3 regions of the Streptococcus iners subsp. hyiners genome follow, and region 1 is predicted to be linked to each of the others. Evidence: predicted binding sites of a transcription regulator. Region 1 holds the regulator's gene; each other region holds the start of a gene.

The links. Region 1 encodes Rex, which represses fermentation and respiration genes when NADH is low (regulators of the CRP and FNR family bind a similar motif). Its sites were predicted from a motif close to TTGTGAANTANTTCACAA; they were not measured.
Region 2: a site for Rex is predicted at 2,645-2,662, ahead of PW220_RS08555 (class II fructose-bisphosphate aldolase). Genes of this name have one in related genera too.
Region 3: a site for Rex is predicted at 2,507-2,524, ahead of adhP (alcohol dehydrogenase AdhP). Genes of this name have one in related genera too.

The regions. Positions count from the first base shown of each region.
Region 1 covers NZ_CP118734.1:1,149,667-1,153,956, forward strand. The annotation lists gene PW220_RS05760 (cysteine desulfurase family protein) at 1-1,030, shown strand, start outside; gene PW220_RS05765 (DUF1831 domain-containing protein) at 1,032-1,376, shown strand; gene PW220_RS05770 (DUF4649 family protein) at 1,379-1,582, shown strand; gene PW220_RS05775 (redox-sensing transcriptional repressor Rex) at 1,763-2,404, shown strand; gene radC (RadC family protein) at 2,447-3,127, opposite strand; gene PW220_RS05785 (class A sortase) at 3,205-3,954, opposite strand; gene gyrA (DNA gyrase subunit A) at 3,959-4,290, opposite strand, start outside.
Region 2 covers NZ_CP118734.1:1,708,457-1,712,746, reverse strand. The annotation lists gene PW220_RS08570 (CTP synthase) at 1-551, shown strand, start outside; gene PW220_RS08565 (ATP-binding cassette domain-containing protein) at 673-2,232, shown strand; tRNA gene PW220_RS08560 (tRNA-Leu) at 2,355-2,440, shown strand; gene PW220_RS08555 (class II fructose-bisphosphate aldolase) at 2,756-3,637, shown strand; gene rpmB (50S ribosomal protein L28) at 3,963-4,151, shown strand.
Region 3 covers NZ_CP118734.1:234,830-239,119, forward strand. The annotation lists gene hisS (histidine--tRNA ligase) at 59-1,339, shown strand; gene adhP (alcohol dehydrogenase AdhP) at 1,424-2,449, opposite strand; gene adhE (bifunctional acetaldehyde-CoA/alcohol dehydrogenase) at 2,893-4,290, shown strand, end outside.

The DNA of each region.
Region 1 (4,290 bases):
CAACCCTTCCAGTATTCACCAGGCTGGTCGCAAAGCCAACCAAATTTTACGCCAAGCCAGACAGGATATCGCCCAAGTTCTCGATGTCCCAGCAGATCATATCATTTTTACAGCTGGAGGGTCTGAGGCTGATAATTTGGCTATTCAGGGCTATGCCCTTGCCAATCAAGCCAAAGGCAAGCACCTGATTACTACTGCTATCGAGCACCATGCAGTTCTTCATACCATGCAGTATCTTGAGGAGCGTTTTGGATTTGAAGTAACCTATATTCAGCCGATCAATCATGTCATCACTGCCCAGCAAATCCAAGAAGCCCTACGCCCAGATACCATCTTGGTTAGCACCATGTTTGCCAACAATGAAACTGGTCAACTGCTTCCCATTAAAGAAATTGGTCAACTATTGGCCGACCATCAGGCAGTCTTCCATGTAGATGCTGTGCAGGCAATCGGAAAAATGGATGTGAAGCCCGCTGACTATGGGATTGATTTTCTAGCTGCTTCTGCCCATAAATTCCACGGACCAAAGGGAGTTGGTTTTCTATATAGTCGCTTGCAAGGATTTGACGCACTTATTCATGGAGGTAAGCAAGAGCGACAACACCGAGCAGGCACAGAGAACCTACCAGGAATAGCTGCCATGGCACTTGCCCTCAAGGAACAAATCCAGTTACTTGAGCTACATACAGCCCATATCGAAAGTTTGAAAGAACATCTCATTTCCGGACTAGATGGGGCTACATTTTATATCAATCAAGCTGGTTCCCATCTCCCTCATGTCATCAACATAGGTTTCCCAGACAAGCTCAATGAGCAAGTTCTGATGAGATTAGACCTGGCTGGAATTGCAGTTTCAAGTGGGTCAGCTTGTACTGCTGGCGTTGTTCAGAACAGTCATGTACTTGAAGCCATGTACGGAACAAATTCCCATCGGCTAAAAGAATCCATCCGTATCAGCCTATCTGAAACAAATACTCTAGAAGAGATTGATATTCTTCTTACAGAATTACAAAAAATCATTGGAGGATAAAATGGCCTTTCAACAATCAGTTAACCTAAAAGATTGCGCATTTACCTATCACATTAGCTCTAACATCAAAAAATACACCCTGAGAGATACCACTTTTGAACAAACAAAAGCAGGGCACTACCAACTCACGCGCCTCTTGGAAGAAGTTCCTAACTCAAATCAGGGTTTTCTTTTAAAGATTATTGTCAATAAAGAGTTGAACGGTTTTAAAATCAACATCACAGACAAATCTGGCTTGCACTTGGTCAATATCTTTAAAGAAAATGGAAACAAGGTCATCCAGGAAAAATTCTACTTCTTGATGGATAGCTTAGTGGACCGTGACCTATTTACCAAGGAAGGTTAAGCATGATTATTATTCACTATCAAGATGCTTACAAAATAGACAGAAAACAGGAATTTGACAATCTGGATGCAGCCAAACTGGCCTTCTCAGGTTGCCTCACTCTTCCTGATTACTATCCTGTAACCAAACTAACACGAGATGGTCACGAGTTAGATTATAAAGGAACCATTGGTGACCTCTACCGCTACTTTCAAACACTAGACTAGGCAAGATTTCATGCTTAGTCTTTTTCAATCCAATCTGTTGATTTTTTCACAATCTTGGACTAGAATAGAAGAAAGAATTGAAAATGAATGAAAAATTGGTAGGCCTATACTCAAGTAAAATAAGCATTAGACCAGTCAGCTAGTATAGTATTGTCGCCAACCATATTTAAGGAGGTCATTGTGAAAAACGAAAAAAAAGCAGATATCCCGCGCGCAACTGCCAAGCGCCTTTCGCTCTACTATCGTATCTTTAAACGCTTTTATGCCGGAAATATTGAAAAAGCTAGCTCCAAGGAAATTGCAGAAGCCATCGGTATCGACTCCGCAACCGTGCGCCGTGACTTCTCCTACTTCGGTGAACTAGGTCGCCGTGGCTTTGGCTACAATGTAAAAGAATTGATGGATTTCTTTGCGGAAATTCTCAATGACAATTCGATTACAAATGTTATGCTTGTCGGTGTCGGAAATATGGGCCGTGCCCTACTCCACTACCGCTTCCATGAGCGCAATAAAATGAAAATTGTCATGGCCTTTGAAGCGGATGACAATCCAGCGGTTGGAACCGTTGATGAAAATATTCCCATCCATGCTATTTCTGAAATCAAGGAACGTATTTTGGAAGCAGGTGCCCAAACAGCTATTCTGACTGTCCCAAGTATCAAGGCTCAAGAGGTAACCGATATATTAGTAGAAGCTGGTGTCAAAGGCATTCTCAGTTTCTCTCCGGTCAATTTATCGGTTCCCAAAGATGTAGTCGTTCAGTATGTTGACCTGACCAGCGAGTTGCAAACCCTTCTCTATTTCATGCGCAAGGGTGAATAATGAACAGAGGAACCGAATTCCCGGCTCCTCTCTTTTTATCCTCTAAAATAGCTCACTTTCTTCCCTAAAAGAATAATAATCCTTATTGCCTACAATCAAATGATCCAACAAGACCAGTCCTAGTGTTTCGCAGGACTTTTTTAAATTCTCGGTAAACAATAAATCGTTCCTACTTGGCTCAACGGATCCCGACGGATGATTATGAACAATGATAATGGATGTTGCCATGCATTTTACCGCGTAATGCAAGATCTCTCTTGGCTCAGCAATACTCCGGTTGACACTTCCTATAAAAATAGTCTTTTGGCAGATAATCTGATTTTGCGTATTGAGATAGAGGGCAACTAGATGTTCTTGTTTTTTATCTCCAAGTTCTTGGATCATCTTTCGACCCAATTTCTCACTGCCTAAAATTCGTTCATTCAATAATAGCTCCGACTGGTTAATCCGTTTTCCTAGCTCAATCATGGCCTTGATTTCAATCGCTTTAACACGACCGATGCCCGTCAAGCTCTGCAATTCTTCAATGGAGAGCTCCCTTAGGGCGGCCAGACTTTCCAAGCGATTGAGTAGATTATTGGACAGGATAGAAACAGGCTCATTTTTGGTTCCAGTTCGGATGAAAATAGCCAATAATTCCTGATTACTTAATTTTTCTGCCCCAACTTCTAACAATCTTTCTCGTGGCAAAAGTGCCTCTTCCTTAAAATCAATTTGGTACATAAAATCCTCCTCACTTATTTTATTCGTAAACAAGCAAGAAAATGAAAAAAGACTGAGAAAATTCTCAGTCTTAAACCTTACTGACCATAATCATATTGGTTATATGATTTGTTAAATGAATCAAGTATATCTTGTGAGGTTTCAGTATAAGGCGTTGTTGATTCTAGCACACCTTTTACGATAATCCGTGCAGTCGCATCATAGTCTGTACAAGTTACCAATGTTACTTCTGTACGTCCTTCTACATCATCAATGACATAGACACTCTCAGGTGTAACTGTCTGCACACTGTCAATCACATAAGTATAGACATTGGTCTTGTCAGTGATATAGATTTTCATACCATTCTGGGCCCTATCCAATGGAGAGAAGAGAACATCCGCCGCACCGGCTACACCAAAAATGTGGTGACTAGCCAAAGCATAATTCCCTTTCCCCATTTCCTGGGTTTCCTTCATGGTTCCAGCACCGTACATTAGAGATGTGTTCCCCACACCTTTGAAAATAGGTAAATTGATTCCAAGTTCTGGGATTGAAATACCACCAATTACTGGCAACCGTTGCGCTTCCCATTGGGCCGCCAATATGGCTTCCGTTGAAATTGCCTGAACCTGTTCAAAATCAAAAGTAGTTTCTGCCTCTTTGTTTTTTTCAATGTCCTCAGCAGTCACTTTTGAAATTTGGTATTTATTGGTATTCCATCCAATTATAAAATTACGGATAGAGGTGTTAAAGATGAGAGCTAGAGAAATCAAAACCAGCAGCAAAGCTAGAAGATTACGCCAAATCCCACTTTTTCCTTTTTTACTTTTAGCACGTTTTGACATAGAACTACTCCTGCTCTTCTTCAGTCTTAGCATCTGCAGCATCTACCAGTGCAAATGTCATAATTTTTGCCTCATCATTTAGACGCATGACCTTGACACCCATGGTTGAACGACCAGTTTGGGAAATATTGGCAACACTTGTACGAATAATCACACCTGTATCGGTAATGACCATAATGTCCTCATCACCAGATACCGTTGTCAAACCAGCCAGAGATCCATTTTTCTCAGCAACTTTGAGGGTCCTAATCCCCTTACCACCACGGCCTTTGGTAGGATATTCGCTGGCTGGTGTTCGCTTACCAAAACCTTTTTCTGTCAAGACAAGGACTTCTT
Region 2 (4,290 bases), 560 kb from region 1:
CAGGCGGCTTTGGTCAGCGTGGTACAGAAGGAAAAATCCAAGCCATTCGCTATGCGCGTGAAAATGACGTGCCAATGCTAGGGGTCTGCTTGGGCATGCAGTTGACCTGTGTGGAATTTGCCCGCCACGTCCTTGGCCTAGAAGGTGCCAATAGTTTTGAGCTGGATCCTGAAACCAAGTATCCGATTATCGATATCATGCGTGATCAAATTGGCGTGGAAGACTTGGGGGGAACGCTCCGTCTGGGGCTGTATCCAAGCAAACTCAAACGTGGCTCCAAGGCTGCTGCAGCCTATGACAATCAAGAAGTTGTCCAACGTCGCCACCGCCACCGTTACGAGTTTAACAATGACTTCCGTCAACAATTTGAAGCAGCTGGCTTTGTTTTCTCAGGTGTATCACCAGACAACCGCTTGGTTGAGATTGTCGAAATCCCTGAGAATAAGTTCTTTGTGGCCTGTCAGTATCATCCAGAACTCCAATCTCGACCAAACCGCCCAGAAGGGCTTTACACCGCCTTTGTCACAGCAGCGGTTGAGAATGAAAAATAAATGAAGAAGGTTGGCTTAGGTCAACCTTTTGCTATCATGCGAAAAAATCTATTACATATATGTTGTCAATTTCACAAAATACTTGGATATGGTATACTAAAGATATTGAAGGAGAACTACTGTGAAGAAATTACACTTTATGTTGACCGTGATTTGTATTACCATTGTGGCGGCCTTAAATATCTTTTTTAACTACCATATATCTAATATTATTGATAGCCTAACTGCGAAAGACAGTCTTGCATTTTACGACAGCATCCTGTTGATAGTGGGCGTCGTTCTACTTTTACTGGCGGCGGAATTGGTGAGGCAGATTAGCAATCAACGTTTTCTAAATCAGATTTCTTATAAGATTCAAGCTACGCTGGTTGGTCGCATTCTAACTGGAAGAAGTCTCCTTAGTCAATCAGAGGTCAGTGGCTATGTTTCTAAAATCAATAACGACATCGAAAGGGTTACAGAACTTTATTACGATACCTTTTTTTCACTTTATCAGGGTCTGGTGTCTTTTCTGATTGCTAGTATCGCCTTGTTTTCTCTGGACATTCAAGTATCTCTTACGATTTTGTTGGTGTCGACCATTCCTGTAGGCATTCCGTATTTGGTTAATAGCTATCGAACCAAGGTAGAGGAAGCTATCTCACTAGAGAAAGTTTCTTACCAGTCCAAACTTCAGGATTTGTTGGGCAATTTATTGCTTGTCAAAAACAATGGTCTTGGTCAGCAATTTTACAAAAAAATAAATCAGCAATACCAGCAGATAAATACTCAAGAAGATAAGCGCGCCTTTCTAACGGCTGTGGTCAATATAGGCTCAGGTTTCTTTTTCTACCTGACGACAATGATCATTCTCTTTATCGGCGGACAAAAGGTTTTAACAGGACAGATGAGTTTGGGTGCCCTTGTTGCCATTTATAGCATTTCGCTAGAGCTAATTTCACCAGTCGGACTGATTGCTTCATCTATCTCAGATATGACCTCTGTTCGAACAATCCGAAAAGATTTGGTAGGAAATGATACTGTTGACTTTGCTGAAGTTAGCGGAAATCCAAATTTCTCAACTCTACGTATAGAAGGTCTTGACTACCGAGTGGATCATGGTAGCTTGTTCAACCACCTTCATCTACAATTTGATGCCGGCAAGAAATACTTGATTCAAGGAGAGAGTGGTGTGGGTAAGTCAACCCTGGTCCATCTACTGACGCAAAATACAAAAGAGAGAGTTCCAGGAATTTACTTAAATGACCAAGCCCTGTCGTACCTGTCTTATGAAACCGTCCAATCCTATATCAGCTTTGTACCCCAAAAAGTCAATCTTTTTCAAGATAGTATCTGGTACAATATCACTCTTGGGAGAGTAGTAGATGATGAACGAGTATTCAAGTGGCTCCATCGATTTGGTTTATCAGAACGTTTTCCTAATAAGGAAAGTATGATGACTGAAAGATTTGATGAAACGACCAGTCTTTCTGGTGGTCAGCAACAACTGCTAGTAATCATTCGTGTTCTACTTCTAGGAAAACCGATTCTAATCTTGGATGAAACCCTGTCTGGTTTGGATGATGAAACCTTCAAATCTGTTGAACAAGCCTTGCTAGCGGAGCAAGGACAAACCCTGCTTCATATTAGTCACCGTAGTATGTATAAAGAAAGATACGATGAGGTGATTAGGCTAGAATAGTTTGGGTGCTACAATAACTTTGTAAATCAAGGTTCGAAAATAAAAATGAACAAAATAATTATTTTTTTCAAAAAAAGTGTTGACAGTCCTCTATTCTCGTGTTATACTAAATCTTGTGTTAAGCGGGGATGGCGGAATTGGCAGACGCGCAGGACTAAGGATCCTGTGATCGCTTTAGATCGTGTGGGTTCAAGTCCCACTCTCCGCATCAGTGGACTAGCTCAGGCTAGTCCTTTTGCTTTGTCTTTTTGAGTATATCCTTGTTCATCATTCTCTTTAATTTGAAACTTAGTTTCTATAAATGAAGTTGAAAGTCATCGGAGGCTTGTCAAGTCCCGCTGGAAAATTTAAAAACTTAGAGAATATGAAGTAAGTGGATTTAAGGAAGAGAAGTTACTTTATCATGAAACTTATGTGAAAATTTTCTCAAAACCCTATAGTTTCAGCTAGCATTTTCAAAATAAAAATGGTAGAATAGAAGGGTATGAGGTATAACCTCAAAAAATATTAGGAGGCTATCGAAATGCCATTAGTTTCAGCAGAAAAATTTGTCCAAGCAGCGCGTGACAACGGTTATGCAGTTGGTGGATTTAACACAAACAACCTTGAGTGGACTCAAGCTATCTTGCGTGCAGCAGAAGCAAAACAAGCTCCAGTTCTTATCCAAACTTCTATGGGTGCAGCTAAGTACATGGGTGGTTACAAAGTAGCTCGTAACTTGATCGCTAACTTGATCGAGTCAATGAACATCACAGTTCCAGTTGCTATTCACCTTGACCATGGTCACTACGAAGATGCACTTGAGTGTATCGAAGTTGGTTACACTTCTATCATGTTTGACGGTTCACACCTTCCAGTGGAAGAAAACCTTGCAAAAGCTAAAGAAGTTGTAGAATTGGCTCACGCTAAAGGTATCTCAGTTGAGGCTGAAGTTGGTACTATCGGTGGTGAAGAAGACGGTATCGTTGGTACTGGCGAATTGGCTCCAATCGAAGATGCAGTAGCAATGGTTGCAACTGGTATTGACTTCTTGGCAGCTGGTATTGGTAACATCCACGGTCCATACCCAGCAAACTGGGAAGGTCTTGATCTTGACCACTTGCGTAAATTGACTGAAGCTGTACCAGGTTTCCCAATCGTATTGCACGGTGGTTCTGGTATTCCAGATGAGCAAATCCAAGAAGCAATCAAATTGGGTGTTGCTAAAGTCAACGTTAACACTGAGTGCCAAATCGCATTTGCAAACGCAACTCGTAAATTTGCAGCAGCTTATGAAGCAAATGAAGCAGAATACGACAAGAAAAAACTCTTTGACCCACGTAAATTCTTGGCTGACGGCGTAAAAGCTATCCAAGCATCTGTTGAAGAGCGTATCGACGTATTTGGTTCAGCGAATAAAGCTTAATATTACTGCGAAGAAATTTTTGATTTCGAGCAAACAAAGCTTAATTAGAATAATACTGAGAACCTGACAAATGTTGGGTTCTTTTTTTGCAAACCTGGTCCGTGCACCTATTGTCTAAGCCTTATTTCTGCTAAAGCAAAATGAAGTTCTTTTATAGAAGTAAAATAAATTCCAACTATCTGAAATCGTTCTAGCTTAGCTAGCAAGAAGAATGCAAATAAAAAATAAAAATATTTCTTGCCAAGTCCATACTTTTCTGATAGAATAGTATGGTATGTGGTGCTAGCACATCCGATATATTTGATCAAATGAGGAGGAATATACAATGGCTAAAGTATGTTATTTTACTGGTCGTAAGACTGTATCAGGTAACAACCGTTCACACGCTATGAACCAAACGAAACGCGCAGTTAAACCAAACCTTCAAAAAGTTACTGTTTTGATTGATGGCAAACCTAAAAAAGTTTGGGCTTCAGCTCGTGCTCTCAAATCAGGTAAAGTTGAGCGTGTATAATAAGAAAGTCGCTAGAATAGTCTAGCGACTTTTTTGTCCCCTGAAAACCACTAGCTATGCTAGTGGTTCAGTAGAGCTTCTAGCGAGGTATTAAAAAATCCTCCCAAAGTGATAAGATAGAAGTGGTTTCCCCGCCACT
Region 3 (4,290 bases), 910 kb from region 1:
CAAAAAAGATTAAAATATGATAAAATAAGGGGCAAGATATAGAGAAGTGAGAAGACCTATGAAATTACAAAAACCAAAAGGAACCCAGGATTTATTACCACAGGATTCTGCCAAGTGGCAGTATGTGGAAAACTTCACCCGCAGCATTTTCAAGCAATACAATTATGCAGAAATTCGCACACCGATCTTCGAGCATTACGAGGTCATCAGTCGTTCGGTTGGCGACACCACGGATATTGTGACCAAGGAGATGTACGATTTCTATGACAAGGGGGACCGCCATATCACTCTTCGTCCAGAAGGCACGGCACCGGTTGTTCGCTCCTATGTAGAGAACAAGCTCTTTGCCCCAGAAGTGCAAAAGCCTGCTAAGTTCTACTACATGGGTCCAATGTTCCGTTACGAGCGCCCACAAGCTGGTCGTCTGCGCCAGTTCCACCAGATTGGTGTTGAGTGCTTTGGCTCTAGCAACCCAGCAACAGATGTGGAAACCATTGCCATGGCTTATCACTTCTTTGGAGAGTTGGGTATCAGAGGTATCCGCCTCCACCTCAATAGTTTGGGTAATCCTGAGAGCCGTGCCGCTTATCGCCAGGCCTTGATTGACTACCTGACACCGCTCAAGGACCAGCTATCTAAGGATAGCCAGCGCCGTCTAGAAGAAAATCCCCTGCGTGTGTTGGATTCCAAGGAAAAAGAAGACAAGGTCGCTGTGGAAAACGCACCGTCTATCCTGGACTATCTGGACGAAGAAAGTACAGCCCACTTTGAAGCGGTCAAGTCTATGTTGGACAGCCTAGGTATTGCTTACACCATTGACACCAACATGGTACGCGGTCTGGACTACTACAACCACACTATTTTTGAGTTTATGACAGAGGTTGGTGGCAATGACCTGACCATCTGTGCCGGTGGACGTTATGATGGATTGGTGACCTACTTTGGCGGACCAGAAACGCCAGCTTTTGGCTTTGGTATGGGGATTGAGCGCCTCATCCTCGTCCTTGAAAAGCAAGGCATTGACCTTCCTCTCGACACCCAGTTGGATGTCTACATCGCAGTTTTGGGTCAGGAAGCAAATGGCGGAGCGCTAGACTTGGTTCAAGCTATCCGCAAACAAGGTTTCCGAGCAGAGCGCGATTATCTGGACCGCAAGCTCAAGGCCCAGTTCAAGTCAGCAGATGTCTTTGGAGCCAAGACCATTATCACACTTGGTGGAAGCGAGCTGGAAAGCGGACAGGTTGTGGTAAAAAATAACCAGACTAGAAGTCAAGTTGAAACAAGCCTGGAAATCTTAAAAACAGATTTCGCAAGTATTTTAGAAAAATTAGAGAAGTAGTAGCGAGGGCTACTACTTTTTTCTGGTTCTAAAAGCAAAAAAGAAGCGACAATTGGGTCGCTTCTAACTTTAGTAGAGTAGAAATTAGTGACTGTGGCAGAAGTCAAGTACCATACGGCCTTGGATAGTACCGGCAGCCATTTCATCAAAGACGGCTTCTGCATCTTCTACAGGGCGTTTTTGAACAACCGGAACAACTAGGCCTAGAGCACCGAAGTGGAAGGCTTCTTCTAGGTCTTTACGAGTACCAACTAGAGAGCCGACAACCTTGATACCGTCTAGTACTGTTTTGACAATGCTGAGGTCCATGTATTCAGATGGAAGTCCGACTGCAACCACATAACCGCCTGCACGAACGCTGTCAATAGCCTGGTTGAAGGCAACCTTAGAAACAGCCGTTACGACAGTTGAGTGAGCACCGCCGCCAGTTACTTCCTTGATATAGCCAGGCACGTCTTCCACTTCAAGACCATTGATGATGACATCTGCACCGACTTCCTTGGCTAATTCCAATTTGTCATTATTGATATCTACAGCGATAACGTGGGCATTGAACACTTTCTTAGCGTATTGGACTGCAAGGTTGCCTAGTCCACCAGCACCGTAAATGACAATCCATTGACCTGGTTCTAGGTGTGCTTCCTTAATAGCTTTATAACAAGTAACGCCCGCACAAGTGATAGAACTTGCTTGAGCTGGATCAAGACCTTCTGGAACTTTTACCGCATAGTCAGCTGTTACGATACATTGCTCAGCCATACCACCGTCAACAGAGTAGCCTGCATTTTTTACAGTACGGCAGAGGGTTTCACGGCCAGTAGTACAGTATTCGCAAGTACCACAACCTTGGAAGAACCAAGCAACGCTGACACGGTCGCCGACCTTCAGGCTAGTCACATCAGGGGCAATTTCAGTTACGACACCAATCCCTTCATGCCCAAGAACACGGCCAGGGACCTTGCCAAAATCACCTTGAGCAACGTGTAGGTCAGTATGGCAGACACCACAATATTCAATCTGAACCAGAGCTTCGCCAGTTTCAAGTGGACGAAGTTCTTTTTCAACAACGACAACACCAGTAGATTCTGGATTAACGACAACTGCTTTCATGGCAGACCTCCTATTTATTGTAGCACATTTTTTGAATGTGTTAATATAGATATTTTCTTGTTAATAATATCACATAAAACAAGAAAATGCAAGTAAATCAGAAGAGAGGGCTGTGTATCTGCTTTTGAAAACAATCAGATAATTACTGAAATTTTTTCATAAAAAGCCATTTACTTGTAAGCGTTTTCTTGTTAAAATAGAAACCAAGGGGGTTAGTTGTTAGATTTTTATGTCCTAGGTTTATTTTTGAAGCTGTTAACAGATAAATTTCAGAAAGTTTTCTGAAATGTACTCCAGATAAACAAAAAGAAAGCGTTTTCAAAAATAAAACAGAAAAAATGTGAAAAAAATAACAAATTCTCTTTACAAATAAAATAAAAAGTTGTAGAATAAGATTGTGAAAAAATTAACAAAATGTTAATAAGAAAATTTGGAGGAACACAATGGCTGATAAAAAAGTTGTATCACCAGAAGAAAAATTAGCAGAAGCTCGCAAGCACGTTGATGAGCTTGTTCAAAAAGGTTTGGTTGCTCTTGATGAGTTCCGCAAACTTGGTCAAGAAGAGGTAGACTACATTGTAGCTAAGGCTTCGGTAGCTGCTCTCGACAAGCACGGTGAACTGGCAATGCACGCTTTTGAAGAAACCAAACGTGGTGTATTCGAAGATAAGGCAACTAAAAACTTGTTTGCCTGCGAGCACGTTGTTAACAATATGCGCCATACAAAAACAGTTGGTGTCATCGAAGAAGATGATGTAACCGGCTTGACCTTGATTGCTGAGCCAGTTGGTGTTATCTGTGGTATCACTCCAACGACTAACCCAACGTCAACAGCTATTTTTAAAGCCTTGATTGCTTTGAAAACACGTAACCCTATCGTCTTTGCCTTCCATCCATCTGCTCAAGAGTCTTCAGCTCACGCAGCGCGTGTTGTCTATGAAGCAGCTGTGGCAGCTGGTGCTCCAGAAAACTGTATCCAGTGGGTAACAAAACCATCTATGGAAGCAACTTCTGAATTGATGAAGCACGACGGTATTGCGACAATCCTTGCAACGGGTGGTAACGCCATGGTGCGTGCAGCTTACTCTTGTGGTAAACCAGCTCTTGGTGTAGGTGCCGGTAACGTTCCTGCCTATGTTGAAAAATCTGCAAACATCCGTCAAGCTGCTCATGATATCGTGATGTCTAAGTCATTTGACAACGGTATGGTCTGCGCGTCAGAGCAAGCAGTGATCATTGATAAGGAAGTGTATGACGAATTTGTAGCTGAGTTCAAATCTTACAAAACTTACTTTGTTAATAAGAAAGAAAAAGCCCTACTTGAAGAGTACTGCTTCGGTGTAAAAGCCAACAGCAAGAACTGTGCAGAAGGCAAATTGAATGCGGACATCGTAGGTCGTCCAGCTGCATGGATTGCTGAACAAGCTGGTTTCTCAGTTCCAGAAGGTACTAACATCTTGGCAGCTGAAGTTACTGAAATCGGTGAAAAAGAGCCATTGACTCGTGAGAAATTGTCACCAGTTATTGCAGTATTGAAAGTTGAAGGCCGTGAAGAAGGCCTGGCAGCAGCTCGTCAAATGGTTGAATTCCACGGTCTAGGTCACTCAGCAGCTATCCATACAGAAGATGCTGAATTGGCCAAAGAATTTGGTACAATCGTACGTGCGATTCGTGTTATTTGGAACTCTCCATCTACTTTCGGTGGTATCGGTGATGTTTACAATGCCTTCTTGCCATCATTGACACTTGGTTGTGGTTCTTATGGACGTAACTCAATCAGTGATAACGTAAGTGCGATGAACTTGCTCAACATCAAGAAAGTAGGAAGACGTAGAAATAAT